Regions from separate parts of the Kitasatospora sp. NPDC059408 genome, predicted to be linked through region 3. Evidence: riboswitches for the same ligand, from Rfam matches in the RefSeq annotation. Region 3 holds a riboswitch; each other region holds the start of a gene.
The links. Region 3 has a riboswitch for cobalamin ahead of metE (5-methyltetrahydropteroyltriglutamate--homocysteine S-methyltransferase). Riboswitches for the same ligand answer to the same signal wherever they lie in the genome.

Region 1 (7,413 bases), on a different contig from region 3:
ATCGGCCAGCCGGACGACGGTCGCGGCCCTGCTGATGGACCAGAAGGTGCTGGCCGGGGTGGGCAACGTCTACCGCGCCGAGGTGCTCTTCCGGCACGGCATCGCCCCGCACCGGGCCGGCCGGGACCTCACCCGGGCCGAGTGGGACGCGATCTGGGCGGACCTCGTCGGGCTGATGCGCGAGGGCGTCGGCGCGGGCCGCATCGACACCGTCCGGCCCGAGCACACCCCCGAGGCGATGGGCCGGCCGCCGCGCGTGGACGACCACGGCGGCGAGGTCTACGTCTACCGCCGCGCCGCGATGCCCTGCCTGGTCTGCGGCACGGACGTGCGGACGGAGTCGCACGCGGCGCGCAACCTGTTCTGGTGCCCGACCTGCCAGGCGGCCTGAGCCGGATTCAGGTGGCGGGGGCCGGCACGCCGTAGGCTGGGCCCGGGCCGGCGGAGGGAGCGGACGGGTGGACGGCTTCGAGGTGTCCAACAGGGTTTCGGGCACGGTGCACGGGAACGTGATCCAGGGCGGAAACGTCACGGTCCACCTGGAGCCGCAGCGCCGGATCCCGCATCAGGTGCGACCGCCCCGCCGGACCTTCGTCAACCGCGAGCGCGAACTCGCCGCTCTCACGGGTGCGCTGGGCCGGGCCGGGCGGGACGGGCCGGCGATCGTCGTCTTCACCGGGCTGGCCGGCGTCGGCAAGACGGAGCTGGTGGCGAAGTTCGCCACCGAACAGGCGGCGCAGTTCCCGGGCGGTGTCCTGTACGCCGACCTCAAGGCCTACCGGCACGGGGCCGCGGTGGACCTCGCCGGGGTGCTGGAGGGTTTCCTGCGGGCCCTCGGGGTCCGTGTGCCGGACGTGGAGGCGGAGCGGTTCGGGGAGTTCCGGACGGCCACCGCCGGGCAGCGCTGTCTGGTCTTCCTCGACAACGTCGAGCACGCCGCCGAGGTCCGCGCTCTGCTGCCGACGAGCGGGCTGCTGGTGGCGGCGGGCCGGCAACGCCTGGACGCGCTGCGGATGGACGGCGCCGAGGTGCTGCGGCTGGAGCGGCTGGACGAGACGGCGGCCGCCGCCCTGGTGCGCGGCTGGCTGAGCGCCGGGCGCGGCACCGACGGTGAGGTCGCGGCCCTGGTGGAGCGGTGCGCGGGGCTGCCGCTCGCCCTCAACGCGGTCGGGAGCCAGCTGCTGGGCCGGAGCCGCCTCTCGGTGGGCCAGGTGGTGGCCGAACTAGCGGACTGGGACAGCAAGTTGGCCATTCTGAACAACGACGAGGGGAACCTCCGCCGGACCTACGACCCGGTCTACGAGCGGCTCTCGGCGCCCGCCCGGGCGCTCTACCACCTGATCGGCGTGCATCCCGGCCCCTTCGTGTCGGCCGAACTGGCCGGGGCGACGGGCGTCGAGGACGCGGACGAGGCCCTGGACGAGCTGTGCGGCGCGCACCTGCTGGACGTCGTGGTCGACGACGGCCCGGAGGAGCGCTTCCAGGCGCACGACGTCGTCCGGACGCACGCCCACGCCCGTGCGCGCGAACTGCCCGGCCGGGCCGAGCTCCTGGCCCGGGTCGTCGCCTACTTCAGGGGCCGGGCGTCGGTGGCGGACCGGGCGATGGGGTCGCGGCTGCGGGTGCAGGAGCCGAGCGGCGACGACCTGCCGGGCTTCGGCTCGTACGCGGCGGCCCTGGAGTGGTTCCAGGCCGAACGGGCCGACCTGCGCGCGGTGGTGGAGGCGGCGGCCGGGCAGGGGTGGCACGGCGAGGTGTGGCGGCTCTGCGAGTCGCTGTGGCCGCTGTACCACGGCCGCAAGCACTACGAGGACCTGATCGCCACCCACCGGCTCGGCGTCGAGTCGGCGCAGTGGGACAACCAGCCCGACGCCGTCGTCCGGATGCGCAACCAGCTCGCCCGCGCCTACTACGAGCGGCGGGAGTTCCCGCTCGCGGCCGAGCAGTTGGCGCTCGCCGCGGAGCAGGTGCCGCTGGTGACCGACCGGCGGCTCGCGGGCGTGCTGTACGAGACGGACGGGCTGCTGTGCCTGGCCGACGGGCGGACGGCGCGGGCGGTGGAGCGGTTCACGCTGGCCCTGGAGGAGAACCAGGGCGACGACCACGGCGAGATCGTGCAGAGCTACAACGTCGCGCAGGCGCTGATCGCGGACGGCCGGGCGGAGGAGGCGCTGGCCGTCCTCGACGAGGCCCGCGCGAGGGCCGTCGACACCGAGGACACCGACATGCTGATGAAGCTCCCGCTGGTGCGCGCCCGCGCCCAGCACGCGCTGGGGCGGCTGGACCTCGCGGTCGCGGACGCCGCCGAGTGCGCGCGGCGGGCGGCCGGGCTGAGCCAGTACGCCAAAGAGGCGCAGGCGCACACGCTGCTCGTCGAGCTCGCGGAGGAGCAGGGGGACGCGGCGCTCGCGGCGCGCAGCCGGGAGCGGCTGCAGGAACTGCAGGCACGCTAGTGCCGTGGCACCAGGACGTCCTCTTACGGCCCGGTGGTGAACGCGACCCGGGTGCGGTGTTCGCCGGTGCGGATGGTGAGTCCGTGCTCGGGGAGGCCGGCCGGGTCGCCGCCGGTGGTGAGCCAGTGCGCCACGGCGGAGCCGAGGAGCAGCGGGTCGAGGCGGGGTTCGGCGCTGCCCCAGGTCCGTTCGGCGCAGGCTTCCAGCAGCAGGCCGGTGCGCAGCCGGACGAGGTGGCGGGCCGGGCCGAGGGCGGCCACCGCGACGGCGAGGCCGGGGAGCGCGGCGGCGGTGTCGGCGAGCCAGCGTCCGGCGGGGAGTTCGGCGCGCGTCTCGGTCCGGGCGAGGACCTCGGCGGTGTAGCGCAGGGCGTCGCCCGGGTGTTCGTCGGTGAGGGCGTGGAAGCCGCGCGGAGTGTGGTCGCCGGGGTCGAAGGGGTAGCGCCGCAGGCTGACCTCGGTGCCCTCGCTCGCGGCCTCGACGTCGTAGGCCGTCGGGCCTTCGGGGGTGCCGGGGCGGGGGACCGGCTTGGGGTAGGGCGGCAGGAGCGGTTCGTCGTCCGGTTCGTCCAGTCCGTCCAGGAAGGAGTAGAGCAGTGGGCGCAGCACCTCGGCGGAGCGGCCGCGGCGGGCGAGGGAGCGGTCGGTGATCGGGCGCAGGGCGGCCGGGTCCTGCTTCTGCAGGGCCTGTTCGAGCTGGGCGGCGAGGTCGCCGTCCGGGTCGAGCGCGGGGGCGGCCTGGCCGAAGGCGTGGCTGGGGGAGTGCGGGTCGAGTTCGGCGGCGCCGGTGGCGACGAGCAGGGTGGGGCGTTCCAGGGCGGCGCCGTAGACGGACACCGAGCCGTGGTCGCCGATCAGGCAGTCGGCGGCGACGAGGGCGGCCTGCCAGCCCTGGTGGGGCGGGACGAGGCGCAGGCCCATCCGCCGGGCGTCGTCGAGCAGGGCCTCGGGGTCGTGCCGGTTCCAGATGTTGGGGTGGAGGACGACGGCGACCGCGTACTCGTCGGCGGGGAGCCGGCGGACGAGGCGCCGGGGCAGGTCGGGGCGGCGGCCGAATAACGAGTGCTCGCTCCAGGTGGAGTTGACGACGACGAGCCGCCGGCCGTCGACGGCGCCGAGGGCGGCCCGGTAGGAGTCGCGCAGGCGCAGGCTGCGGAGCATGCGGTCGAAGCACGGGTCGCCGACGACCTGGGCGACGTCCAGCGCCTCGGGGCAGGAGACCCGCAGCCGGTCGAGCTGTTCCGGGTGGGAGAGGCCGAGGACGTCGACGAAGACCCGGCCGTGGTGGGTAAGTTCGTTGCGGGAGAGGCCGGCTGCGCTGACGGTGTCGCCGGTGGACTCGGTCACCAGGCGGTTGTAGCCGGCGCCGTGCGGGAGGACGACGAGCCGGGCGTCGAGGCGGTGCATCGAGGAGTGGACGGCGCAGGCGACGGCCAGGTCGAAGCGGTGCCGGACGGCCTCCTCCCAGTCCAGCAGGGTGATGCCGGGCAGGCCGCGCAGGTAGTCGTCGAGGCCGTCGGCGAAGGCGGAGCCGGGGTTGACGGTGGCGTAGCGCTCGATGCCGTCGCGGTTCAGGAGGGTGAGGACGTCGAGGACCCGGGTGGCGGAGGTGAGGGTGCGGGCGACCGCCAGCACGCGCGCCCTGACCGGCCGGGTGTTCCAGCGGTCGGCGGGCCAGGCGTGGGGGTGGGTCGGCACGCCATGATCGTACTCATCGGGTCGGCTCCCCGCGGTGATTCAGGCCCGGGAGGTCAGCCCGCCGCGGCGGCGGGCTCCTCGTGGTCGGCCGCGGCGCACTCGTCGAGGAGGGGGCGCATGCTCTCGTCGACGAGCCGGTAGCGCACGACGCGTCCGTCCTTGTCCCCGGTGACCACGCCGGCCGTCCGCAGCAGCCGCAGGGCCTGCGAGACGGCCGGGTCGCGCATGCCGGTGGCGACGGCGAGGTCGGTGACGGCGAGCGGTCCGGCGCGGTGCAGGGCGAGCAGGATCGCGAGCCGCCCGGGGTCGGCGAGCAGGGAGAACCGCTCGGACCACGAGCGGACGTGCGCGGCGTCGCCGATCGCGGCGATGGCCTCGCAGACCCGGTGTCCGTCGATGGTGCGGTGGCCCGCGCGGTCGGCCGGTACGAGATGCATGCGGACATTCTGGCAGCTCACGACCTGTGATCCTGGACACCTGCGTAGGTGCGCAGCCTTGCAAGGGTCGGCCCGGGACCCCTACGGTGTTCCCCGCCGTGGTGCTCGGGAAGACCGGTGACGGACCCTCAGGGGTCCCATTCCGGAGCGGCCCTCGCCACTGTGATCGGGGGAGTCCGCCCGTACCCAGACGCCACTGGGCGCTTCGCGCGCCTGGGAAGGCGGGTACGGGAGCCCCGTCAGCCAGGAGACCGGCCACGGCATCTCACGAACGTCTTTCCACGAGGTGCTGGAGCGTGATCCGAAGATGACCCTGCCCGAAACCGCCGCCCCCGAGGCCGCGCCCGCCGTGCTGCCCACCTTCCGGTGGAGGAGAGAGGACACCGTCCGCACCGCCGGGCTGATGGGGGTGATCCTGGCCATGCACGTCGTGGCGTTCGGGACCCTCGTCTTCCTGGTGGCGCCGCACAACTACGCCGTCGGCACCCAGGTCTTCGGGGTGGGCCTCGGCATCACGGCGTACACGCTCGGCATGCGGCACGCGTTCGACGCCGACCACATCGCGGTGATCGACAACACCACCCGCAAGCTGATGGCCGACGGCAAGCGGCCGGTCTCGGTGGGCTTCTGGTTCGCCCTCGGGCACTCGTCGATGGTGGTCGTCATGGCCGCCCTGGTCGCGGGCGGCGCGCAGCTGGCGAACACGCTGATGGACGACGAGTCGACCACCCACCAGTGGCTCGGCATGGTCGGCACGACGGCCTCCGGCGCGTTCCTCTACCTGATCGGCGCGCTCAACCTGGCGGCGCTGCTCGGCATCCTGAAGGTGTTCCGGGCGATGCGCGCCGGGCAGTACGACGAGGCCGAGCTGGAGCAGCACCTGAACTCGCGCGGCTTCATGGCCCGGGTGCTGAACCGGGCGACCCGCTCGATCACCCGGCCCGGCCAGATGTTCCCGGTGGGCATGGTGCTCGGCCTCGGCTTCGACACCGCGACCGAGGTGACCCTGATGGTGATGGCCGGTTCGGGCGCGGCCGCCGGGCTGCCCTGGTACGCGATCGTCTGCCTGCCGCTGCTGTTCGCGGCGGGGATGAGCCTGTTCGACACGCTGGACGGGACGTTCATGAACTTCGCGTACCAGTGGGCGTTCTCCAACCCGGTGCGCAAGGTGTACTACAACCTGACGATCACCGGTCTGTCGATCGCGGTGGCGTTCATCATCGGCACGATCGAGCTGGTCGGCGTGCTGCACGAGAAGCTGGACCTGACCGATCCGGTCACCGGCTGGATCGCGGACATCTCGCTCGACAACGTCGGCTACGCGATCGCCGGGCTGTTCGTCGTCGTCTGGGCCGCGGCGATCGCGTACTGGAAGCTGGCCGGGGTCGAGAAGCGCTGGGGCGCCGAACGCTCCTGAGCACGCCTGCCGCACGCCTGCCGCACGCCTGCCGCGACGGCGCCTCCCCACGGTGGGGAGGCGCCGTCGCGCGCGTTCCGGGCCGGCTGCGCCGGGTCAGCTGTGCCGGTCGCCGTAGCGCTGGCGGAAACGCTCGACGCGGCCCGCGGTGTCGAGCACGCGGGACTGGCCGGTGTAGAAGGGGTGGCTCGCCGAGGAGATCTCGACGTCGATGACGGGGTAGGTGTTGCCGTCCTCCCACTCGACCGTGCGGTCGCTGGTGACCGTCGAGCGGGTGAGGAAGGAGAGGCCGCCGACCTTGTCGCGGAAGACGACGGGCCGGTAGGCGGGGTGGATTCCGGGCTTCATGGGGGGTGCCTCCTCGGCGGGGGATCAGCGCTCTTCGTTCGACGTTCTTCGTTCCGGCGCTCTTCGGTCAGCGCTCTTCGCGGAAGTCGACGTGCTCGCGCGCGACCGGGTCGTACTTGCGCAGCACCATCCGGTCCGGGTCGTTCCGGCGGTTCTTGCGGGTCACGTACGTGTAGCCGGTGCCGGCGGTGGAGCGGAGCTTGATGACGGGGCGCAGTTCGCTGCGGGCCATGAGGTCCTCCGGAGGGGTCGGGTGGTGCGGCGCTTCGGGGCCGGGTTGGAACCGTACACCGAAATGGATGTCATTTTCATCTGGTGTAACGTGACCTCCGTCCCGCCCATTCCCGGACCGTTTTGGGAGCCCCCATGTCCGCCCACTGCCAGCTCACCGGCCGCCGGCCGGGCTTCGGCAACGCGATCTCGCACTCGCACCGCCGCACCCCGCGGCGCTTCGACCCCAACATCCAGCGCAAGCGCTACTGGCTGCCGGGCGAGGGCCGGTACGTCCGGCTCACGCTCAGCGCCAAGGGGATCCGCACGATCGACGCGATCGGGGTCGAGGCCGCCGTCGCCCGGATCCGGGCCCGGGGGGAGAAGGTCTGATGGCGAAGCAGAGCAAGATCGCCAAGAACGAACGGCGGCGCGAGACCGTCGCCCGCTACGCGGGGCGCCGCGCCGAGCTCAAGCGGATCATCGCCCAGCCCGGCACCGCCCCCGCCGAGCGCGCCGCCGCCCAGGCCGAACTCGCCCGCCAGCCGCGCGACGCCAGCGCCACCCGGATCCGCAACCGCGACGCCGTCGACGGCCGCCCGCGCGGTTACGTCGGCGCCTTCGGCCTCTCCCGGATCAATCTGCGCACCCTCGCCCACGCGGGCCACCTGCCCGGCGTCCGCAAGGCCGGCTGGTGAGCGGCGCGGACGGGACCAGGCTGCCCGTCGTGGTCGTCGCCGGGCTGCACGCCGACCACCGCCGCAGTGCCGTCGAGGAGTTGGCGCGCGGCGCGGTCGACGCCGTGGTCCTCCACCACGACCTGCGGGACGCCTCCCGGGGCGTCGTCCACC
Region 2 (7,413 bases), on a different contig from region 3:
CCAGCTCATCCGCAGCGGCGAGTACGACAAGATCCTCGCCAAGTGGGGCGTCCAGGCGGGCGCGGCCCAGAACGCGGTGGTCAACGGCGGCATCTGACGGCGGCGTCCGGCAGCGGCGTCCGGCAGCGGCATTCGAAAAAACAGGGGGCGGCGGGCCTCCCGGCGCAGCGCAGAGGGATCTGCATACTTATACGCAGGGTGACAGGGACAAGGGAATCGTCCGAATAGCGGACAGCACGGCCCCTCGTTATCCGATTTTGATCTGAATGAGGGCCTTCCGACCGTCATCAGATGGCAGGATTCCCCCCATCTCGGATCGAGCCGACCACTGGTCGAGGCGGTTCGGTCAACGTCCACCTCGGCGGAGGGTGGCGGAAGCAGTATCCAAGCACCACCCTGGACACCCCCGGTCCAGGCGCACGAACCGGCCCTGCCCGTACGACGACGTACAGCGCCGTGTGTGTACCCGTACAGCGCCGTACGGCCTTGCTGCCCCGGTGCGCCGCTTCCCGCGGCGCGCTCCGCCCGACCTCTCCCTCAGGAGGAGATCCCCCTCATGACCGCCCGTACCCAGCGCACCCGTCTCCTCGCGGCCGGCGCCGTCGCCGCGTCCCTGACCCTCGGCCTCACCGCCTGCGGCAGCAGCGGTTCCTCCAGCGGCTCCTCGGCCGGCGCGAACGCGAGCGCCACGGTCCCGGCCGTGTCCGCCGACCCGTCGCTGGCCGCCCTCGTCCCGGCCGACGTCAAGTCCGCGGGCAAGATCGTCGTCGCCACGGACGCGTCCTACGCGCCCAACGAGTTCAAGGACGACAAGGGCAACATCGTCGGCATGGACGTCGACCTGGCCACCGCGATCGCCAAGAAGCTGGGCCTGAGCGCCGACGTGCAGAACGCCACGTTCGACTCGATCATCCCGGGCATCACGGGCAAGAAGTACACCCTCAGCATGAGCTCCTTCACCGACACGAAGGAGCGCGAGGCCACGGTCGACATGGTCACGTACTTCAACGCCGGTACGGGCGCCGCGGTCAAGAAGGGCAACCCGGACAAGGTCGACCCCAAGGACCTGTGCGGCAAGAAGGTCGCCGTCCAGACCGGCACCACCCAGGCCGACTCGATCAAGGACACGATCAACCCCGCCTGCGTCAAGGCCGGCAAGCCGACCGTCCCCAACGACGGCGACAAGTTCGACCTGCAGACGGACGTCACCCAGGCGCTGGTCTCCGGCCGCGACCAGGTCATGCTGGCCGACTCCCCGGTCGTCGACTACGCGATCAAGCAGACCAACGGGCAGCTGGAGAAGGTCGGCGACGTCACCGACACCGCCCCGTACGGCGTCGTGCTCGCCAAGGGCTCGGACCTGACCAAGGCGGTCCAGGGCGCCGTCCAGTCCCTGATGGCGGACGGCACGTACAAGAGCATCCTGGAGAAGTGGGGCGTCCAGGCGGGCGCGATCGACAAGCCCGTCGTCAACGGTGCCACCAGCTGAACCGCTCCTCTGAACACAACCCCTGAGGCCACACAGTGAACCCTTCCGACCAGGGGTCGGTGCCCCCGGGACGGCCTGAGACCATCAAGGCCGTCCCGGTCCGCCACCCCGGACGCTGGGTGGGAGCAGCCGTCGTCGCCGTCCTCGCGGCGATGCTGATCCACGCCCTCATCACCAACAGCCAGTTCCAGTGGGACGTCGTCGGGAAGTACCTCTTCGACTCCTCGATCACGCACGGCCTCGGCGTCACGCTCGAACTGACCTTCCTGTCGATGGCGATCGGCATCGCCGGCGGCATCACGCTGGCGATCATGCGCCTGTCGCCGAACCCGGTGCTCTCCAGCACGGCGTGGTTCTACATCTGGGTCTTCCGCGGCACCCCGGTGCTGGTCCAGCTGCTGTTCTGGAACTTCCTGGGCTCGCTCTGGGCCAACATCTCCATCGGCATCCCGTTCGGCCCGGCCTTCTGGTCCGAGCCGACCAACCAGGCGATCCCGCTGTTCGTCGCGGCGCTGCTGGGCCTCGGCCTCAACGAGGCCGCGTACATGGCCGAGATCGTCCGCGGCGGCATCCAGTCCGTGCCGCTCGGCCAGACCGAGGCCGCGCACGCGCTGGGCATGAGCCAGTTCAAGACCATGCGGCGGATCATCCTGCCGCAGGCGATGCGCGTGATCATCCCGCCGACCGGCAACGAGACCATCTCGATGCTGAAGACCACCTCGCTGGTCTCGGCGATCTCGCTGGAGGAGCTGCTCCGGGCCGGCCAGAACATCTACTCGCGCACCTTCCAGACCATTCCGCTGCTGCTCGTCGTCAGCATCTGGTACCTGCTGATGACCTCGATCCTCACCGTGGGCCAGTACTACGTCGAGCGGCACTACGCCCGCGGCGCCAACCGTGCGCTCCCGCCGACCCCGCTGCAGCGGCTGCGGCGGCTGTTCGCCGGCAAGCCCGTCCCGCGGGCCGAGAACGACGTGGTCCCGGGCATCGAGGGAGGCGGTCACGTATGACCGATCTGACCAAGCCCACCGACTCCCGGCCCGTGCCGATGGTCGAGGCGCAGGGCGTGCGCAAGTCCTACGGCCTCGTGGAGGTGCTCAAGGGCATCGACCTGGAGGTCCGCAAGGGCGAGGTGTTCGTCCTCGTCGGCCCCTCCGGGTCCGGCAAGTCGACCTTCCTGCGGTGCATCAACCACCTGGAGAAGATCAACGGCGGCTTCCTCTCGGTCGACGGCGAACTGGTCGGCTACCGGATGAAGGGCGACCGGCTCCACGAGCTGAAGGAGAGCGAGGTCGCGCAGAAGCGCCGGGACATCGGCATGGTGTTCCAGCACTTCAACCTGTTCCCGCACATGACCGCGCTCGAGAACGTCATGGAGGCGCCGGTCCAGGTCAAGGGCGAGTCCAAGGCCGAGGCGCGCGAGCGCGGCATGGCCCTGCTGGAGCGGGTCGGCCTGTCCGACAAGGCGAAGAGCTACCCGTCGCAGCTGTCCGGCGGCCAGCAGCAGCGCGTCGCGATCGCCCGCGCGCTGGCCATGAAGCCCAAGCTGATGCTCTTCGACGAGCCCACCTCGGCGCTCGACCCGGAGCTCGTCGGCGAGGTGCTGGACGTCATGCGCGGCCTCGCCGAGGAGGGGATGACGATGATCGTCGTCACCCACGAGATGGGCTTCGCCCGCGAGGTCGGCGACGCGCTGGTGTTCATGGACGGCGGCGTGGTCGTCGAGTCCGGCAACCCCCGCGACGTCCTCACCAACCCGCAGCACGAGCGCACCCGGTCCTTCCTCTCGAAGGTCCTCTGAGCGTGCGCTGAGCGAGCAACCCTTGGCGCCCGGCAGGCCGATCCTGCCGGGCGCCGCCGTTTTCCCGATCCGGGTAATAGGCTGGACGCAATCAGCCCGTTACCGAACCACTGGAAGGACCGCCGTGGAGCTCGCCTCCTACGCCGATCTCGCCGTTCGGCTGGTGAACACCGAGGAACCCGAGCGCGGCACCGACACGCTGACCTCGGTGGACGCCGTGCGCGCCCTGTTCTCCGAGTCCTCTCGCGCCGCCGCCCTGGCCGACGAGTCCGACCTGCCCCGCCTGCGGGCGGTGCGGACCAGGCTGCGCGGGGTCTTCGAGGCCGCCGCCGAGGGCGACGAGGTACGTGGCGTCGACCTGCTGAACAGCCTGCTCATGGAGTACCCCGTCAGCCCGCTGGTCTCCGGCCACGACTACCTCGACGACGCCGGCCGGCCGCGCTGGCACCTGCACCTCGCCGACAACTCGCCCACCGCCACCGCGCACTTCAGCGCCGTCGCGTGCATGGGCCTGGCCGTCCACCTCACCGAGCTCGGCGCCGACCGGCTCGGGATCTGCCAGGCCGCGCCGTGCCGCAACGCCTACCTCGACACCTCCACCAACCGCTCCCGGCGCTACTGCTCGGACCGCTGCGCCACGCGCGCCAACGTCGCGGCCTACCGGGCCCGCAAGCGCCAGGAGGCCCAGGACGCGGCGCTCGGACCGCAGCAGCTGCAGGCCTAGGCGCGCATCCGCCAGTGCCGTGGCACTAGAGCTCGGCGTCCACCCAGACGCCGAGGCGGCGGGCCAGCCCCGGGACCCGGACCAGCCCGGGGGTCAGCAGCAGTCGCTCCAGCCGGCGACCGGGCGCCAGCCAGGCCGGGCGCGGGCGCAGCCGCAGCAGCACCCGGCCGAGCACGAGTTCGTCCGGAACGGCGCCGTAGCTGCGGCTGTCGCTGTCGACCGGCCGGTTGTCGGAGAGCAGCCACCAGCCCTTCGCCCGGCGCTCGGCCGCCCGCTTGACCACCAGCAGGTCCTGCTGGAACGGGTGCCGGAAGAGCACGACCGCGCCCGGGCGGATCCGCGCGCCGTACCGGACCAGCAGCTGGTCGCCCTCGCGCAGGGTCGGGACCATCGACGGTCCCGCCACGTCGACCAGCCCGAACGGCACCGTGCCCGCCCGTGCGCCGTCCCCCGGTTGCGTCATCCGCGCCACCACTCCTCCTCCCGGCCGCCGCGTCCCAGTGTGCCGTACGGACCGTCACCTGTCCGATGTCCGGATTACCCCGGTTCCGGATCGGCCTTTTGCCCTAGGCCCACCGCCCGATCGCGAAACCGGGAGGCCGGAAGGGTAGTCTCGGGCGCGGGAAGACGATCTAAGGAAGGACTCCCATGTTCTCTCGTCTGTTTGCACCGCGCGCCACCGCCCACGCCCACTGCGACCTGCCCTGCGGTGTGTACGACCCGGCGCAGGCCCGGATCGAGGCCGAGTCGGTCAAGGCCACCCAGGAGAAGTACCAGGCCAACGAGGACCCGCACTTCCGCGCCCGCGCCATCATCATCAAGGAGCAGCGCGCCGAGGCCGTCAAGCACCACATCTCGGTGCTGTGGAGCGACTACTTCAAGGCCCCGCACTTCGAGAAGTACCCGCAGCTGCACCAGCTGATCAACGACACCCTGAAGGCCGCCTCGGCCACCAAGGCGTCCACGGACCCGGCCACCGGCCAGGCCCTGCTGGACCTGATCGCCGAGGTCGACAAGATCTTCTGGGAGACCAAGCAGGCCTGAGCCTGACGCGTCGCCACGTCGAGAGCCCCCGCCCGGACCACCGGGCGGGGGCTTTCGCGCGTCCGGGCCGTGCGTTCACGTCCGTTCATCTCCGTACACATACCTGTAAGGACCGCATTGCCGTATTGGCTGTTATGCTGCCAAGGCGTCCGAGGGAGAAGTCCGGTGTGAATCCGGCGCTGACCCGCAACGGTGAGCACGCCCCCGGGGCCGTGCCAGCCCGATCGCCCCCGGCCGCTGAACTCCCGACAACTCGCCGAGGACTGCGAGGGGATGGCGCCCGGGCCCGCACCCGGCCGGCGTCGGCCCCGGCACACCCACGGCCCGAGGCAAGGCGCCCGAACAGATCGTGAGAAGGCCACCGGACTCCCGCCGCATACCCGCCGTGCCCCTCGCCGCCGGCCTGGCCGCCGCCCTGCTGCTCTCCCTCGTGTGCGGCGTGGCCCTCGGCTCCGCAGGACTCGGCTGGACGCGCGTCCTGCGGCTGCTCGGCGCCGGACTGACGGGCGGTCGGCTGGAGGCCGAGGAGGCCGCCGCGTACGCGATCGTCTGGGAGATCCGGCTGCCGCGCACCGTCCTGGCCGCCGTGGTCGGCGCCGGGCTCGCCGCCACCGGGGTCGCCGTGCAGGCCCTCGTGCGCAACGCCCTCGCCGACCCGTTCGTCCTCGGCGTCTCCTCCGGCGCCGCCGTCGGCGCCAACGCCGTCCTGCTGCTCGGCGCCTTCGCCTCGCTCGGCGTGTGGGCGATCTCCGCTTCCGCGTTCGGCTCCGCGCTGATCGCCATGGTGCTGGTGTACCTGGCCGCGCGCACCGCCTTCGGACTCACCCCACTGCGCCTCGTGCTCACCGGCACCGCCCTCTCGTACGGCTTCTCCGCGCTGACGGCGCTCATGGTCTTCGCCGCCGCCCGCGGCGAGGCCGCCCGCGACGCCATGATGTGGCTGCTCGGCAGCCTCGGCGGCGCGACCTGGGGCTCGGTGCCGATCGCCGCCGCCACCGTGCTGGCCGGACTCGCCCACCTCGCTTGCGCCGCGGGGCGGCTGGACGCGCTGGCCATGGGCGACGAGACCGCCGCCTCGCTCGGCGTCGACCCCGACCGGCTGCGCCGCGAGCTGTTCGTGGTGACCGCCGCCGTCACCGGCACGGTCGTCGCCGTCAGCGGGGCGATCGGCTTCGTCGGGCTGATGGTCCCGCACCTCGCGCGGATGCTGGTCGGCGCCGGGCACCGCCGGGTGCTGCTGGTCGCGCCGCTCGCCGGGGCGCTGCTGCTGGTCTGGGTGGACATCGTCTCGCGCACCCTGCTCGCCCCGGCCGAACTGCCCGTCGGGGTGGTCACCGCGGTGCTCGGGGTGCCCTGTTTCCTGCTGCTGATGCGCCGTCGCGGCCACGCTCTCGGAGGCCGCTGATGGACCTCGCCCTCGACTCCGTCTCGGTGGAGCTGGCCGGCACCCGGCTCGTCCACGACATCGCCCTGAAGGCCTCCGCCGGACAGGTGGTGGGGCTCGTCGGGCCCAACGGCAGCGGGAAGTCGACGCTGCTGCGCTGCGTCTACCGGGCCCTGCGGCCCGCCGCCGGGGCCGTCCTGGTGGGCGGCGACGACCTGCACGCGCTCGCCCCGCGCGAGGCCGCCCGGCGGGTGGCCGCGCTGCCGCAGGAGCACTCCGCCGAGTTCGACTTCACGGTGGCCGAGGTGGTCGCCATGGGCCGGCTGCCGCACCGGCCGGGCTTCGGCGGACCCTCGGACGGCGACCTCGGGCGCTGCGCGGAGGCGCTGCGCCGGGTCGGCGCCGGGCACCTCGCCGAGCGCGGCTTCCTGGGCCTGTCGGGCGGCGAGAAGCAGCGCGTGCTGATCGCCCGCGCGCTCGTCCAGGAGCCGCGCCTGCTGGTGCTGGACGAGCCCACCAACCACCTCGACATCGGGCACCGGCTGGAGGTCCTGGCGCTCGTCCGCGCGGCCGGGCCGACGGTGCTCACCGCGCTGCACGACCTCAACCTGGCGGCCGGGCACTGCGACCTGCTGTACGTCCTGCGGGCCGGGCGGATCGTCGCCTCCGGGCCGCCCGCCGAGGTGCTCGAACCCGGCGTGCTGGCCGAGGTGTTCGGCGTCCGGGCCACCCCCGTGCGGCACCCGGGGACCGGGGCCGTCCACCTGCTCTTCGACCGGCTCTGACCGGCCGTCACCCCTTTCATCGACCCCGAGGAACCCCCTTGCGCACCAAGGCCGTTGCCGCCACCGTCCTGCTCGCCCTGGGACTCACCGCCTGCGGCGCCGAGATCGCCCCGGGCGGCGGGGCCGCCGACGCGTCCGCCCACTACCCGGTGACCGTCGACAACTGCGGCACGAAGCTCACCTTCC
Region 3 (7,413 bases):
TCCGTCGCCCAGTCCAGGTAGGCCGGACGGCCGGCGGCCCGCAGCGGGAGGGTCTCGCGCAGGGCCGGCTCGTCGACCTGGACGACGGCCGCACCGGCGGCCTCCAGGTCGGTGACCTCGTCGCGCAGGGCGAGGGCGACCTGGCGGGCGGTCTCGGCGAGCGGCTGGTCGTCGCGCACGAAGGACCAGGCGAGCATGGTGACCGGGCCGGTCAGCATGCCCTTGACCGGGCGGTCCGTCAGGCCTTGCGCGTAGCGGAACCAGCCGACGGTCATCGGGTGCGGGCGGGAGATGTCCCCGGCCAGGACCGGCGGGCGGACGTAGCGGGTGCCGTAGGACTGCACCCAGCCGTGCCGGGTGGCGAGGTAGCCGGTGAGCTGCTCGGCGAAGTACTGGACCATGTCGTTGCGCTCGGGCTCGCCGTGGACGAGGACGTCGAGGCCCGCCTTCTCCTGGTAGGCGATGACCTCGCGGACCTCCGCCTCCATGCGCTCCCGGTAGGCGGCGGCGTCGATCCGTCCCGCGCTCAGGTCGGCGCGCGCGAGGCGCAGTTCGGTGGTCTGCGGGAAGGAGCCGATGGTGGTGGTCGGCAGCAGGGGCAGGCCGAGGCGGGCGCGCTGGGCCTCGGCGCGCTGCGGGTAGGCCTGGGCGCGGCGGGTGTCGTCGAGGGTGACGGCGGCGGAGCGGGCGCGGACGGCCGGGTCCCGGGTGATCGGCGAGCCGGCCCGGGAGGCGAGGTCGGCGCGGTTGGCGGCGAGATCGGCGGTGATCGCCGCGGTGCCCTCGCGCAGGCCGCGGGCCAGCAGCGCCGCCTCCGCGGCCTTCTGCTTGGCGAAGGCGAGCCAGCGCAGGATCTGCGGGTCGACGTCGCGTTCGGCGGAGGCGTCGATCGGCACGTGCAGGAGGGAGCAGGACGGCGCGACGTCGATCCGGTCGGCGAGCCCGAGCAGGGTGGCCAGGGTGGCGAGCGACTGCTCCAGGTCGTTGATCCAGATGTTGCGCCCGTCGATCACGCCGGCCACCAGCCGCTTGCCCGGCAGCCCGCCGGCGGCGGCGAGGTCGTCCAGGTTGGCGGCGGCAGGTCCCGTGAAGTCCAGCGCCAGGCCCTCGACCGGGGCCTTGGCGAGGACCGGGAGCGCCTCGCCCAGACGGTCGAAGTAGCTCGCGACCAGCAGCTTCGGACGGTCGGCCAGCGCACCCAGCTCGCGGTAGGCGCGGGTGGCGGCGTTGAGCTCGGCGGGGGTGCGGTCCTGGACGAGCGCGGGCTCGTCCAGCTGCACCCACTCGGCGCCGGCGGCCTTCAGAGCGGCGAGCAGCTCCGCGTAGACGGGCAGCAGCCGGTCGAGGAGGGTGATCGGCCGGAAGTCGTCGTCGACGCCGGGGGCGGGCTTGGCCAGCAGCAGGTAGGTGACCGGCCCGACCAGCACCGGGCGGGCGGCGTGACCGAGCGCGAGGGCCTCCCGCAGCTCGCCGACCGCCTTGGCCGGATTGGCGGCGAAGGCCGTGCCCGGTCCCAACTCGGGTACCAGGTAGTGGTAGTTGGTGTCGAACCACTTGGTCATCTCCAGCGGAGCGACGTCCTGGGTGCCGCGCGCCATGGCGAAGTACCCGTCCAGCGGGTCGGCATCGACGGCGTCGCGGTGGCGGGACGGGATGGCGCCGACCGCGACGGTGGTGTCCAGCACGTGGTCGTAGAGCGAGAAGTCCCCGGTCGGGATCTCCTCGATGCCGGAGTCGGCGAGCTGCTGCCAGTTTCCCCGGCGCAGGTCGGCGGCGGTGGCGAGCAGCGTCTCGGCGGTGACGGCGCCCTTCCAGTACCCCTCGATCGCCTTCTTGAGCTCCCGGCCCCGGCCCTGGCGGGGGTAGCCGTACGCGGTGGCGAGGGTCGCCGCGGCTGCGGACTTCGTGGTCAAGGGACTCTCCTTCGCGAGTCTGTCTCTCAAGCACCCGGCGACGGGACGAGGACGCGAAGGGATGACGCACCGGGCGAACCGCTGCGCGGGCAGCTCCGCCTGGTGTGGTCGCCGACCCGCCCTCGAGGTCACCGGATGGCCGCGCGCGAACGGTCGCACGCGGGCAGCGGGCAGGTCTTCGGACTCGCGGGCACGGCCGGCCCTTGAAGGGCGGTCACCTACTGGCCGTCGCTTCCCAGACCCGGCCCGGGCCCAGTGCGTATGACGGCGGTCGTTCCCACTCACCGCTGCGGGGCAGTCCCGGACTGGCCAGTTGAATGGCGTCACCGGGTTCCCTCTTGCGACGCCCCGCCTGGCGGACGGGGCGAACCAGCTGCACGGCCAGCCTACGGCCTATCCGCGGTCGCTTCGTCGGGGATTCGGCCATTCGTCCGGATGCTGAGACGACGTCAGGAGACGACGTCGGGATTCGGCGCCACCGCGGACGTGCCGGTGGGGCCGCAGTCGGCCGCGGCCCCACCGGTCCTATCTGTCCTATCGGTCGTACCTGTCGTACCTGTGGTGCTCGGTCGGTCAGGAGGCGTTGAGGGCCGTGTCGTCGATCACGAAGCTGGTCTGGAGCGAGGCGTCCTCGGTGCCGGTGAACTTGATGGTGACGCTCTGCCCGGCGAAGGAGGAGAGGTCGTAGGTGTGCAGGGTGTAGCCGTTGGCCGCGTTGACGTTGGAGAAGGTGGCCAGGGTGGTGGAGTTGGCCTGGACGGTGAGCTTGTCGTAGGCCGTGGTGCCGGTCTCGGCGGTGTCGATGTGCAGCCAGAAGCCGAGCGACGCCTTGCAGCCGGCCGGGATCGTGACGGTCTGGCTCAGGGTGTCGGTGTGGCTGCTGCCGTAGCCGTCGAGCCACGCCTTCCAGGAGCCGGAGCGGGCGGCCTCGCTCGCGGAGTTGTCGATCACGCCGGCGGTCGCGGTCCAGGGCGAGGCGCTACCCGTCTCGAAGCCCGGGTTGCCGAGCAGCTGGCCCGCACCGGTGCAACCGCCGCCCGGGGCGGACACGGCCCAGGTGAAGCTCGTCGAACCGGAGGCGTTGGTGGCGTCCTTCGCCGTCACCGTCACGTTGTACGTGCCCGCCGTCGACGCCGTGCCGCTGATCAGGCCGCTGGAGGCGTCGATGGACAGCCCGGTCGGCAGGCCGCTCGCGCTGTACGTCAGGCTCTGGCCGGAGGCGGAGTCCGTCGCGCGGATCTGCAGGGAGGCGGCGCTGCCCGTGGTGGTGCTCTGGCTGCCCGGGTTGGTGACCGTCACGGTGTTGCCCGTGCTGCTGCCGGCCCGGAAGGCGGTCGGGCCGTTCGGCGTGCCGAGGCCGGTCGGGCCGTCGTAGCCGGGGCCCGCGGTGCACAGGTAGGACGGGGAGCAGGTGCCGTTGGCGCCGCTGGTCACGTCGTTGAGCGCACCCGTGTGCTGGTACGGGTACTGGGACGGGTAGTCGCTCGCGCCCGGGGTGCCGGCGTCGGCGTAGACGGCGGCGATGATCGGCGACGAGGCGCTGGTGCCGCCGTAGACGGCCCAGCCGCTGCCGCCGTAGGTCTGGTAGACGGCGACGCCGGTGGCCGGGTCGGCGACCGCGGACACGTCGGCGACGGTCCGGTTGGAGCAGCCGCTGTCGCTCTGCCAGCTCGGCTTGGGGTCGTAGGCCGAGCAGCCGGAGCCGGCGCCGTTGCCGCCCGAGCTGGAGCCCCAGACGGTCTCGTGCCAGCCCCGCGCGCTGGAGTCGCGGGTCAGCGAGGTGCCGCCGACGGCGGTGACGTACTGGGAGGCCGCCGGGTACTCGGTGCCGTAGCCGGAGTCGCCCGAGGACACGGTGATGGCGACGCCGGGGTGGTTGAAGTACTGGCTGTCCGAGGAGGTGTCGGTGGAGTCCTCGGGGCCGCCGTAGCTGTTGGACACGAACTTCGCGCCCTGGGCGACGGCCTGGTTGACGGCGGCACCGAGGTCGGCCATGTTCGCCGAGCTCGCCTCGACCAGCAGGATGTGGGCGTTCGGGGCGGCGGCGGAGACCATGTCGACGTCGAGGGAGATCTCGCCCGCCCAACCGGTGTCGCCGGCCGGGTAGTTGGTGCCGCCGTTCTGGTCGATCTTCTTGAAGCAGCCGTTGGCGGTGGTGCACGCAGGCAGCCCGTACTGCGCGCGGTAGGTCGCCAGGTCGGACTCGGCGTTGGGGTCGTCGTTGGCGTCGACGATGGCGACGGTCTGCCCGGCGCCGCCGTTGGTCGACAGGCCGTAGGCGCTCTGCAGGTCGGTCGGCCCGAGGCCGGACGGGTTCACGTCGGGCGAGACCGCGCTGAGGGAGAACGCGTGCGGCTGCACCACGTCGGTGCGCACCAGGGCGTCGCAGGACTTCTGGTGACGCTGGGCCGGCTGGGCGCAGGAGTGCCTGACGTTCGCGCCGGAGGTGGCGGCCGTGGCGCCGGCCGGCGCCGCGACGGCGAGGCCGGCGGCCACCACGGCACCGACGGCGAGCGTCGCGGTGGTGGCGCGGAGTCCGCCGTGCCGCAGGGCGGTGTGGATGAGCTTGTGCAACGGAGCCCTCCCGGATGGGGGTCGGCCCCGGGCGTGCGGACACGCCGATGTGAGGCGGCGGGGTCGCGTGCAGGCCCGGGATGAGGGGAAACGCGCACGTGCAAACGGCTGCCCGGAAGTTCGGTACGGCCGTGGGGCGTCGGCCCGACGGGGTGACGGAGGCCGTTCCGAGCTGAGGATGTCCAGGACATGCCAGGGGGTGAGTTGCGGGAGCCGTCATGGCTCCGGCGCCTGAAAGGTAGCGAAGCCCGGACCGGTGGACAAGGCGGGTGTCCATGCCATGACCGAGGCTTTGACCGCCATGACCTGGTCTTGACCAGGCGTCATGCCGCCACTGGCGGCCACCCGCCAACCCGCCGGGCCGGCCTGGGGTTTGCCACGCACACGGATCGCCCGAGGTCCGCGCGGGTTGCGGGAGCCGCGCCAGGCCCCCGCCGCACCGTCAGCGCACCGCCACCGGGCGCACCGGGTGCTTGCTCAGGATCGACACCCGGTTGAAGGCGTTGATGGCGATGGCCACCCAGATCACCGCGGAGATCTGCTCGTCCGTCAGCGCCTCGCGCGCTGCGGTGTAGGCCTCCTCCTGGAGCGCCGCGTCCGCCGGGGTGGTGGTCGCCTCGGCGAGGGCGAGTGCGGCACGCTCCTGCGGGCTGAAGAGCTGGGTGTCGCGCCAGGCCGGGAGGGTGCCCAGGCGCTGCGTGGTCTCGCCGACCTGCAGGGCCGCCGCGGTGTGCACGTTGAGGCAGTAGGCGCAGCCGTTGATCTGGGACACGCGCAGGTTGACCAGTTCCACCAGCCGCCGGTCCAGCCCGGCCCTCGCGGCGGCCTCGCCCGCCGCGTCGGCCGTGGCGCGCATGGCACGGAAGGCCGCGGGGCTCTCCTTGTCGACGAACACCCGGCGGCGTGCGGGGGCGGCGGTCACGGTCGTAGTCACATCGCTCACGGGAACTCCCTGGACGTTTTCACTGTCGGGCGGCACTGCGCCATGGCATGATAGTCGAAGATAGTTGAAAGTAGAACTTCTTAGGAAGCGAGCACACCGTGACCACCACCGGCACCAATCCTGCCGAGCCGCACGCCGGAACCGGGGAGACCCGCCCCCGGGTGGAGATCCTGCCCGCCCGGGACGTGCCGCTGGGCGGGCCGCGGGCGATGACGGTGCGCCGGACCCTGCCCCAGCGCTCCCGCACGCTCATCGGCGCCTGGTGCTTCGTCGACCACTACGGCCCCGACGACGTCTCCGACACCGGCGGGATGGACGTCGCCCCGCACCCCCACACCGGCCTCCAGACGGTCAGCTGGCTGTTCAGCGGCGAGATCGAGCACCGGGACAGCCTCGGCGTCCACGCCTACGTGCGCCCGGGCGAGCTCAACCTGATGACGGGCGGGCACGGCATCAGCCACTCCGAGGTCTCGACCCCCGCGACCACCGTCCTGCACGGCGTCCAGCTGTGGGTGGCGCTCCCGGAGCAACACCGCCACACCGCACGGGACTTCCACCACCACGCACCGCGGCCCGTCACCCTGGACGGCGGCGAGGTCCGCGTGTTCCTCGGCACCCTCGCCGGCGACACCTCCCCCGTCCCCACCTTCTCCCCGCTGCTCGGCGCCGAGCTCACGATCCACCCGCACGCGACCCTCACCCTGGCCGTCGACCCCGCCTTCGAGCACGCCCTGCTCGTCGACCGCGGCGACGTCACGCTCGCGGGCACGCCGGTGCGCCCGGCCGAACTCGGCTACCTGGCCCCCGGAGCCACCACCATCACCCTCGCCAACACCGGTGACGAGCCGGCCCGGACGGTCCTGATCGGCGGCACGCCGTTCGAGGAGGAGATCGTCATGTGGTGGAACTTCATCGGGCGCTCTCACGAAGACATTACCCGAGCGCGCGAGGAGTGGATGAGCTCCGCGGACCCCGACCGCTTCGGCGCCGTCGAGGGCTACCCCGGCGACCGCCTGCCCGCCCCCGAGCTCCCCGCGATCCCCCTGAAGCCACGCGGACGCGTGCGCTGACCTGCTGTTTCGCCGGGCGGGGAGGGGTCGGCGAGACCCCCTCCCCGACCCCTCCACCTGTGGGTGGACGAATGACGGCCCCGTTCGTCCACCTGCGGGTGGTGGCGGGTGACTGCGCCGCCGGAGCAACCTTGCCCCATGGATTCCCTACGCTCGGTAACCACCTGGCTCACCGACACGTGCGTCGCGGTCTTCTTCGCCGCCTGGATCGCGGGCGTCCTCTACTTCGCCGTGGCGGGCGGTTCCGGCATCCGCGGCTGGCTGCACGGGCTGCGCCGCTCGATGCTCCGCCGCGTCCTCCTGGCCGCCGCCGTCTACGCGCTGTTCGCCCTGCTCGACCGGACGCAGGGCTTCTGGCACCACCTCCGGTACTGGCAACCGGAACTCGCCGTCGTGGGCTCCCTGCTGGCCCTCGCCTCCACCGCCCTCCTCCTGTGGGCCCGTTGGGTCCTGGGCACGATGTGGGCCAGTGTTCCCGCCGTCCAGGAGCACCACGAGCTGCGCACCGACGGCCCCTACCGCATGGTCCGCCACCCCATCTACACCGGCCTGCTCGGCCTGCTCGCCGGAGGCAACCTGGCCATCGGCTTCGGCGTCTGGATCGCCTACCTCCTCGCCGCCGTCCCCTGGCTGCTACTGAGGGTCCGCGCCGAAGACGGCATGATGGCCGAGCAGTTCGGCACGGACCACGCGGCCTACCGCAGCCGCGTCCCGGCGCTGATCCCGCGCCGCCGGCCACGCTCGGGTCCACCCGGCACCCGACTGCCTTGACACCCGGAGGCACTCGGCCCGGCCCGCCCGTAACACGTGCGAGACGGGTTCGCGGACGGTAGGGACGGATGCAAACGGGCGACCGGGCAGAGCGTCGCACGGCATGGTGTCCCGTTGGTGATTCCTCTTCGTGATTTCCTCC
Region 4 (7,413 bases), on a different contig from region 3:
CGGCGCCGACCGTCATGGCCAGCGCGCGGCCCGCCGCGCGGGCGTCCTCGGGGAGCAGTTCGCCCCGCTTGTCGACCTCGCCGAGCTCCCCCGCCCAGCGGGCGATCCGGACGGCGTCCACCAGCATCCGGCGGGCCAGCGGAGCCAGCTCGGCGGGGGCGGGGAAGCCGTCCGGCACGGGGACCCGGCCGCGGCCGGGGGCGGGTGCGGGGCCTCGTCGGCGGGGTACGCCGCCCCCGCCCGGCCTGGCCCCGACGGGCCGGTGGGCCGTACCGGGGAGGCGGGTCACCGTCGCACCGGTACCGATCGTCGGTGGGAGCGGGGCATCACGGTCGCGCGGGTTCCGAGACGTCACGTCGAGCAGTCTTCCCCTTGTACCGGCCTTCTGTCACATCCGGTTGGTTGTACGGGCGGGCGGGTTGTGGCAGCACCTCCGCAAGATCGGGCAACAGCGGCAAACCGCCTGGCCGGAATCGTGTGGCGGGCTCATGCCAGGCCCGTTTGCGGTGGTCACGGGGGGTGTTCGAACGGATACGGAAAGGGCTGCGGCGAGGGGCGAATGGCCGACTCTCGCGGTGTCGCCGACGGATGGAGGCGGGAATGCGCGCACCGGGCACGCCCGCCGGGAGTGCTCCGGGTGGATGCGGATCGGCCAGGTCGGCGAGCGCGGGACCGGTGGCGGAAATCGACCGCGCCGACTTCCCGTTCCGGCGGAATCGGCTTCCGGTTCCCGGGTGGCGCGCGATGACGGGTGGGGGGAATTGCAAGAACGGAGGAGGCGGGGACCGGACCGGGGAATGACCGGCCGGAATGCCCCGGATTAACGGCAGCCGGTCCGGATCAGAGGAGGGGGGTGAGCCAGCGCCGGAGGAGTTCCGAGTAGTGCGCGGGGTCGGAGTTCCAGAGGGCGGTGTGGTCCGCACCCGGGAAGGCCCGGAGGCTGACGACGTCGGGACGGGCCGTGGCGAGGTGCCGGGCGGCGCGGAACGGCGCGATCGGGTCGTCCGGGCTGTGCAGGACGAGGGTCGGCACGCGCAGGTCGGCGCCCTCGGCGAGGCGCGCGAAGTCGGCCAGGTCGACCCCGGTGCGGCCCTCCGCGGCCAGCGCGCCGAGCTCGGCGACCGGCCTGGAGTAGCCGGCCCGGACCGCGTCGCGGCGGGCGGTGGCGGGCAGGTCGAGCACCGGCGAGTCCAGGACGATCCCGGCGATCGCCCCCGCCCAGGCCGAACGGGCCGCGGCGTGCAGGCACATCGTGGCGCCCACCGACCAGCCGTAGAGGATCACCCGGCCGGCGCCGCTGTCGAGGGCGAGCCGCACGGCCGACTCCACGTCGCGCCACTCGCTCTCGCCGAAGTGGCCGAGCCCGTCCGGCGAGGCGGGGGCGCCCTGGTCGCCGCGGTAGGTGACGGCGAGGGCGGGCAGCGCCAGGCGCTGGAGGACGGGCAGCACGGGGAGCGTCTGGGCGCGGTCGGCGCCGGGACCGTGCACGAGGACCACCCAGGTGCCGCGCTTGCCGTCGAGGCGCCAGGCGGGCATCGCGCCCAGCTCGCCGGCGACGGCGGTCTCGGTGAACGGGAGGCCGAGGGAGGTCGTCGGGTCGCCGAGGTGCACGCGCGGGGTGAAGCGGACCTCGGTGCCGGGCGTCAGGGTGCCCCGGTCGGCGCGGACCAGGCGGCGGGTGACGCCCTGTTCGTCGCTGTGCAGGATGTCGTCGACGACGGCGTGGCCGTCGCCGTCCCACTCCAGCGCCCAGCGGCCGGGGTGGAGGGCCGCGGGCGTCCGGTTGAAGGTGATCCGGCCGGCGGCGAGGCTCTGCACCAGGACGGGGCCGGACTCCAGCACGACGGTCTCCGGCCGCACGAGCCGCTCGGACGCCCGCCGGCCGACGACCAGCACGGCGACCCCGGTGCCGACGGCGGCTGCCGCCACGGCGGCTGCGGTTCCCCAACGCATATCGCTCCCCGCTCTGTGAGTCTGCTGGGGACAAGTTCACTGGCGGGTGGGGGCGGGGGCCAGTGGGATGGGCTGGACGGGGGACGGGGTGGGGGTGGCGGCTCCTGCGGAGGGCGGGGAGGCGGGAGGCCGAACCGGAGCCGGGGACGGGGTGGGGGTGGGGGTGGGAGCCGGGGACGGGGCGGCCGGGACGGGTCAGACCGGGATCTCCGTGTGGAGGCGGCCGAGGAGTTCCCAGAAGCGCGGGGCCAGGGGCCGGTCGCGCGGGGGCAGGGTGGGCGTCGCGGCGCCCCAGTGCGGGGAGGACACCTGGTGCTCCTGGTGCAGGGCCGTCAGGACGGTCGCGAGGTCGTCCTCGTGGACCGGCACGAGCCGCGCGACCGCCCGCAGGTGGGGCTGCCAGCGGCCGTCCACGCACCTGCGCAGCCGCTGGTCGAGCTCGGCGCCGCGGCCGGTCACCTCGACGAGTTCGGTGAGCCGCAGTCCGAGCACCTGGGCGAGCGCGTGCGTCCGCTCCTCGTCGCCGTCCCACGTCCCGGTGAGTTCGGCCTCCTGGTAGACGCGCAGGGCGACGCCGATGCGACGGGCGGCGGTGTCCTGGCTCAGTTCGCGGGCCACGCGGTGGTCGCGCAGGCGGGCCGGGCGGGTGCCCATGAGCTGCGCGGGCGGGCACCACAGGGCGCGGGCGAGGGCGATGAACTCCTCCTCGGTGGGGCGCAGCTCGCCGCTCTCCCAGGCGATGACGTGCGTGGGCAGCAGCCGGACGCCGTGCGCGGCCATGCCGCCGGCGACCTGTTCGGGGGTCAGGCCGAGCCCGGCGCGGTGGGCGCGGGCCGCGGCGGGCGAGAACGGCACCGGGGGCAGGGCGGGCGGAGGCTGTCTTCGTCGCATGTGAACGAACGCTAGGGCCGGTACGAACGGGCCCCCAGCCGCCGAACGCACGAAGCGCCGGGGAGGGCGCGCGCGGACCGCTGGAGGATCACACAGGATGTCATGCCCCTGCGGCGGCAGTACTCGGAGGTAGTGACGGGGGCGTTCGGGGGCGCGCGCCGGGCCTCCCTCGTGTGACCAACCCCTCCGTGACCTCGGTTGACTCCCGGTTCGGCCGCGTGATGGGATCCCAGGGCCAAACGGAGGCATGCAGAGGAAGCCGGTGCGAGTCCGGCGCGGTCCCGCCACTGTCACCGGGGAGCACGGCCGGAACGACGCCACGGCGGACCGTCAGTCTTCGCTGACGTACTGCCGGAAGGCTCCGGGGGTGCGTTCGACCCGGAAGCCAGGAGACTCTCGCCCCCGGTACGTCGATCCAGGGCGCGGACCCTGAGTGAGGACTCGCACGCGATGCAGGCTGCCCCGACCCGCCGAGCCCTCCCCTGTCCCCCTCCGTCGTGCGCCCGCTGACCCGCGCCGCCGCCTTCGCGGTCGGCGCCGTCGCGGGCTACCTGGCGGACGCCCGCTACGCCGATCCGCGCCGCGGCCACCCGGTGGCCGTCTTCGGCGGTGCGGCGACCCGTCTGGAGCGCCGGATGTGGCGCGACGACCGGGCCACCGGGGCCGTGTACACGGCGCTCTGCGTGGGCGCCGTCGCGGCGGGCGCGGTGGCGCTGGAGCGGACGGCCGGCCGCCGGCCGCTGGGGCGGGCCGCGCTGGCCGCCGCCGCGACCTGGACGGTGCTCGGCGGCACCTCGCTGACCTGGGAGGCGCGCACGATCGGCCGGGCGCTGGCCGCGGGCGACCTGCCCGCCGCCCGGGAGCGGCTGCCGCACCTGTGCGGGCGCGACCCGAGCGCGCTGGACGGGCAGCAGATCGCCCGCGCCGTCGTGGAGTCGGTGGCCGAGAACACCGCGGACGCCGTCGTGAACGCGCTGGCCTGGGGCGCCCTCGCCGGCACGCCCGGTCTGCTGGCCTTCCGCGCCGTCAACACGCTGGACGCGATGGTGGGTCACCGCTCGCCGCGCCACGCCCGGTTCGGCTGGGCCTCGGCCCGGCTGGACGACGTGGCGGGCTGGCCTGGCGCCCGGCTGACGGCGCTGCTGACGGTGGCCGCCGCGCCGCAGCCGCGGACGGCCTGGCGGGTGTGGCGGCGGGACGGTTCGGCGCATCCGAGCCCGAACGCGGGGCAGGCCGAGTCGGCGTTCGCGGGCGCCGTGGGCGTGCGGCTGGGCGGCACGCTGCGGTACGGCGAGCGCGTCGAGCACCGGCCGGTGCTGGGCGCGGAGCTGCGGCCGGTGACGGTGGACGACATCGAGCGGGCCTGCGCGCTGTCGCGGCGGGTGGGCGCGCTGGCGCTGGGTACGACGGTCGCGGGGCACGTCCTGCTGCGATCGCTGCTGAGGAGGGGAAGGGCATGACCAACGCGCTGCTGGTCGCGGGGACGACCTCGGACGCGGGCAAGAGCGTCGTCACGGCGGGCATCTGCCGGTGGCTGGCCCGCCGGGGCGTCCGGGTGGCGCCGTTCAAGGCGCAGAACATGTCGCTGAACTCGTTCGTGACGGCCGACGGCGCCGAGATCGGCCGGGCCCAGGCGATGCAGGCCCAGGCCGCCCGGGTGGAGCCGGAGGCGGCGATGAACCCGGTGTTGCTCAAGCCCGGCGCGGACGGCCGCAGCCAGGTGGTGCTGCTCGGCAGGCCGGTCGCCGAGGTGGGCGCGCTGGACTACCGCGAGCGCAAGCCCGTCCTGCTGGAGCGCGCCCTGGAGTGCCTGGCGGACCTGCGCCGCCGCTACGACGTGGTGGTGTGCGAGGGCGCGGGCTCGCCCGCCGAGATCAACCTGCGCGACCGGGACATCGCCAACATGGGCCTGGCGACGGCCGCCCGGCTGCCCGTCGTGGTGGTCGGCGACATCGACCGGGGCGGCGTGTTCGCGGCGATGTACGGGACGCTGGCGCTGCTGTCCGAGGAGGACCAGCGGCACGTGGCCGGCTGGTTCGTCAACAAGTTCCGCGGGGACGCCCGGCTGCTGGCGCCCGGTCTGGAGATGCTGCACGGCCTGACCGGCCGTCCGGTGCTCGGCACCCTGCCGATGCTGCCGGGGCTGTGGCTGGACGCCGAGGACTCGCTGGACCTGTCGACGGTAGTGGACCGGGTCGACGGGCGCGGGCCGCTCGGGGCGGACGTGCTGCGGGTGGCCGTGGTGCGCTTCCCCCGGCTGTCGAACTTCACCGACCTGGACGCGCTGGCGCAGGAGCCCGGCGTGCTCGTCCGCTGGGCGACCCGGCCGGAGGAGCTCGCCGACGCCGACCTCGTCGTGCTGCCCGGCACCCGGGCCACCGTGGCCGACCTCGCCTGGCTGCGCGAGCGCGGGCTGGAGCCGGCGCTGCGGGCGCGGGCGGCGGCCGGGCTGCCGGTCCTCGGGGTGTGCGGCGGCTACCAGATGCTGGCGGGCTCGATCGTCGACGACGTCGAGTCCAAGGCCGGTGCCGTCGACGCGCTCGGCCTGCTGCCGACGCGCGTGCGGTTCGGCGTGGAGAAGGTGCTCGCCCGGCCGGTCGGCGAGGCCTACGGGCACCGCGTCGAGGGCTACGAGATCCACCACGGGGTGGTCGCCGTGGACGGCGGGGAGCCCTTCCTGGACGGGTGCCGGGTGGGCTCGGTGTGGGGCACGACCTGGCACGGCGCGCTGGAGAACGACGGGTTCCGCCGGGAGTTCCTGCGCGAGGTGGCCGCGTTGGCGGGCCGCGCGTTCGTCCCGGCGCCGGACACCTCGTTCGCCGAGGCGCGCGAGGCCCGGCTGGACCGTCTGGGGGACCTGATCGAGGAGCACGCGGACACCGACGCGCTGTGGAAGCTGATCGAGGGCGGGGTGCCGGCGGCCGGAACGCTGCCGTTCCTGCCGCCCGGTGCGCCTGAGGAGGCTGGCAACGCATGAGTGACGTCCGCTACCCGTTCACCGCGGTCGTCGGGATGACCGACCTGCGGCTCGGACTGCTGCTGAACGCGGTCTCCCCTGCCGTGGGCGGCGTGCTGGTGCGCGGCGAGAAGGGCACCGCCAAGTCGACGATGGTCCGCGCGCTGGCCGGCCTGCTGCCGTCCATCGCCACCGTCGACGACTGCCGCTTCTCCTGCGACCCGGCCGCGCCCGACCCGCAGTGCCCGGACGGACCGCACGCCTCCTCGGGGAGCAGCGAACGGCCTTCCCAGCTGGTCGAGTTGCCGGTCGGCGTGGCCGAGGACCGGATCGTCGGCTCGCTCGACCTGGAGCGCGCGCTCGCCGAGGGCGTCAAGGCGTACGAGCCCGGACTGCTCGCCAAGGCGCACCGCGGGGTGCTCTACATCGACGAGGTGAACCTGCTCCAGGACCACGTCGTCGACCTGCTGCTGGACGCCGCCGCGATGGGCCGCTCCTACGTCGAGCGCGAGGGCGTCTCGGTGCGGCACGCGGCCCGGTTCCTGCTGGTCGGCACGATGAACCCGGAGGAGGGCGAGCTGCGGCCGCAGCTGCTCGACCGCTTCGGCCTGACCGTGGAGATCGCCGCGACGCGCGACCCGGCCGAGCGCGCCGAGGTCGTCCGGCGGCGGCTCGCCTACGACGCGGACCCGGCCGGCTTCGCGGCGCGGTTCGCCGGCGAGGAGCGGGCGCTCGCCGAACGGATCACCGCCGCACGGGAGTTGCTGCCCAAGGTCGAGCTCACCGACGTGGCGCTCCGGCAGATCACCGCCGTGTGCGCCGCGTTCGAGGTGGACGGGCTGCGCGCCGACATCGTCATGGCGCGGACGGCCGTCGCGCTGGCCGCGTGGGACGGGCGCGCGGAGGTGCTGGAGGAGGACGTCCGCAAGGCCGCCCAGCTCGCGCTGCCGCACCGGCGCCGCCGCAACCCGTTCGACGCGCCCGGACTGGACGAGGAGCAGCTGGACCGGACGCTGGAGGAGCACGCGCAGCCCGAGGACTCCCCGGAGGACTCCCCCGGGACCGACGGTGACGGTGACGGCGACGACCCGGACGGCCCCGGCCCCGGCGACGACGGCGGCCCCGGCCCGGACGGCGGCGGCGCGCCCGAGCCCGAGAGCGGTCCGCAGGCCCCGGAGGCCGCCGCCTCCGACGCCGCCGCCCCGGACCTCCCCGAGCAGCAGCCCGTCCCGGCCCAGCACCCCGCCCCCGCGCGGGAGTCGGCGCCGGTCGCGGCCGGCGACCCGTACCGCACCCGGCTGTTCGCCGTGCGCGGCACCGGCCACGGCGCGCAGGGCCGCCGCTCCCCCGCCGAGACCGACAGCGGGTACACCGTCCGCGCGCGACGCCCCCAGGGCGCCCTCAGCCGCCTGCACCTGACCGCCACCCTCCAGGCGGCCGCGCCGCACCAGGTGGCGCGCGGGCGCTCCGGCGCCGCGCTCGTGCTGCGCAAGGACGACTTCCGCGAGCAGGTGCGCAAGGGCCGCGAGTCCAACCTGGTGCTGTTCGTCGTCGACGCCTCCGGCTCGATGGCCGCCCGGCAGCGGATGACCGCCGTCAAGGGCGCCGTGCTG

Region 1: it holds a riboswitch for cobalamin, as region 3 does, so the genes downstream of both, ACFXDE_RS34665 (HoxN/HupN/NixA family nickel/cobalt transporter) here and metE (5-methyltetrahydropteroyltriglutamate--homocysteine S-methyltransferase) in region 3, are expected to answer to the same signal.
Region 2: it holds a riboswitch for cobalamin, as region 3 does, so the genes downstream of both, ACFXDE_RS21945 (FecCD family ABC transporter permease) here and metE (5-methyltetrahydropteroyltriglutamate--homocysteine S-methyltransferase) in region 3, are expected to answer to the same signal.
Region 4: it holds a riboswitch for cobalamin, as region 3 does, so the genes downstream of both, ACFXDE_RS21365 (cobalamin biosynthesis protein) here and metE (5-methyltetrahydropteroyltriglutamate--homocysteine S-methyltransferase) in region 3, are expected to answer to the same signal.

The regions. Positions count from the first base shown of each region.
Region 1 covers NZ_JBHYWI010000075.1:20,916-28,328, reverse strand. The annotation lists gene ACFXDE_RS34685 (Fpg/Nei family DNA glycosylase) at 1-391, shown strand, start outside; gene ACFXDE_RS34680 (AAA family ATPase) at 459-2,453, shown strand; gene ACFXDE_RS34675 (hypothetical protein) at 2,477-4,150, opposite strand; gene ACFXDE_RS34670 (ArsR/SmtB family transcription factor) at 4,204-4,587, opposite strand; cobalamin riboswitch at 4,670-4,862, shown strand; gene ACFXDE_RS34665 (HoxN/HupN/NixA family nickel/cobalt transporter) at 4,895-6,004, shown strand; gene ACFXDE_RS34660 (type B 50S ribosomal protein L31) at 6,101-6,352, opposite strand; gene rpmG (50S ribosomal protein L33) at 6,420-6,584, opposite strand; gene rpmB (50S ribosomal protein L28) at 6,719-6,955, shown strand; gene rpsN (30S ribosomal protein S14) at 6,955-7,260, shown strand; partial or broken gene ACFXDE_RS34640 (hypothetical protein) at 7,257-7,413, shown strand, end outside.
Region 2 covers NZ_JBHYWI010000032.1:18,546-25,958, forward strand. The annotation lists gene ACFXDE_RS21910 (ABC transporter substrate-binding protein) at 1-97, shown strand, start outside; gene ACFXDE_RS21915 (ABC transporter substrate-binding protein) at 557-1,489, shown strand; gene ACFXDE_RS21920 (amino acid ABC transporter permease) at 1,609-2,499, shown strand; gene ACFXDE_RS21925 (amino acid ABC transporter ATP-binding protein) at 2,538-3,290, shown strand; gene ACFXDE_RS21930 (CGNR zinc finger domain-containing protein) at 3,415-4,014, shown strand; gene sodX (nickel-type superoxide dismutase maturation protease) at 4,040-4,477, opposite strand; gene sodN (superoxide dismutase, Ni) at 4,663-5,058, shown strand; cobalamin riboswitch at 5,171-5,309, shown strand; gene ACFXDE_RS21945 (FecCD family ABC transporter permease) at 5,405-6,463, shown strand; gene ACFXDE_RS21950 (ABC transporter ATP-binding protein) at 6,463-7,227, shown strand; gene ACFXDE_RS21955 (ABC transporter substrate-binding protein) at 7,266-7,413, shown strand, end outside.
Region 3 covers NZ_JBHYWI010000003.1:214,920-222,332, reverse strand. The annotation lists gene metE (5-methyltetrahydropteroyltriglutamate--homocysteine S-methyltransferase) at 1-1,913, opposite strand, end outside; cobalamin riboswitch at 2,065-2,302, opposite strand; gene ACFXDE_RS04625 (putative Ig domain-containing protein) at 2,487-4,487, opposite strand; gene ACFXDE_RS04620 (carboxymuconolactone decarboxylase family protein) at 4,930-5,343, opposite strand; gene ACFXDE_RS04615 (pirin family protein) at 5,529-6,500, shown strand; gene ACFXDE_RS04610 (methyltransferase family protein) at 6,639-7,271, shown strand.
Region 4 covers NZ_JBHYWI010000030.1:68,402-75,814, reverse strand. The annotation lists gene ACFXDE_RS21380 (hypothetical protein) at 1-178, opposite strand, end outside; gene ACFXDE_RS21375 (alpha/beta hydrolase family protein) at 841-1,929, opposite strand; gene ACFXDE_RS21370 (helix-turn-helix domain-containing protein) at 2,149-2,844, opposite strand; cobalamin riboswitch at 3,096-3,240, shown strand; gene ACFXDE_RS21365 (cobalamin biosynthesis protein) at 3,342-4,304, shown strand; gene ACFXDE_RS21360 (cobyric acid synthase) at 4,301-5,821, shown strand; gene ACFXDE_RS21355 (putative cobaltochelatase) at 5,818-7,413, shown strand, end outside.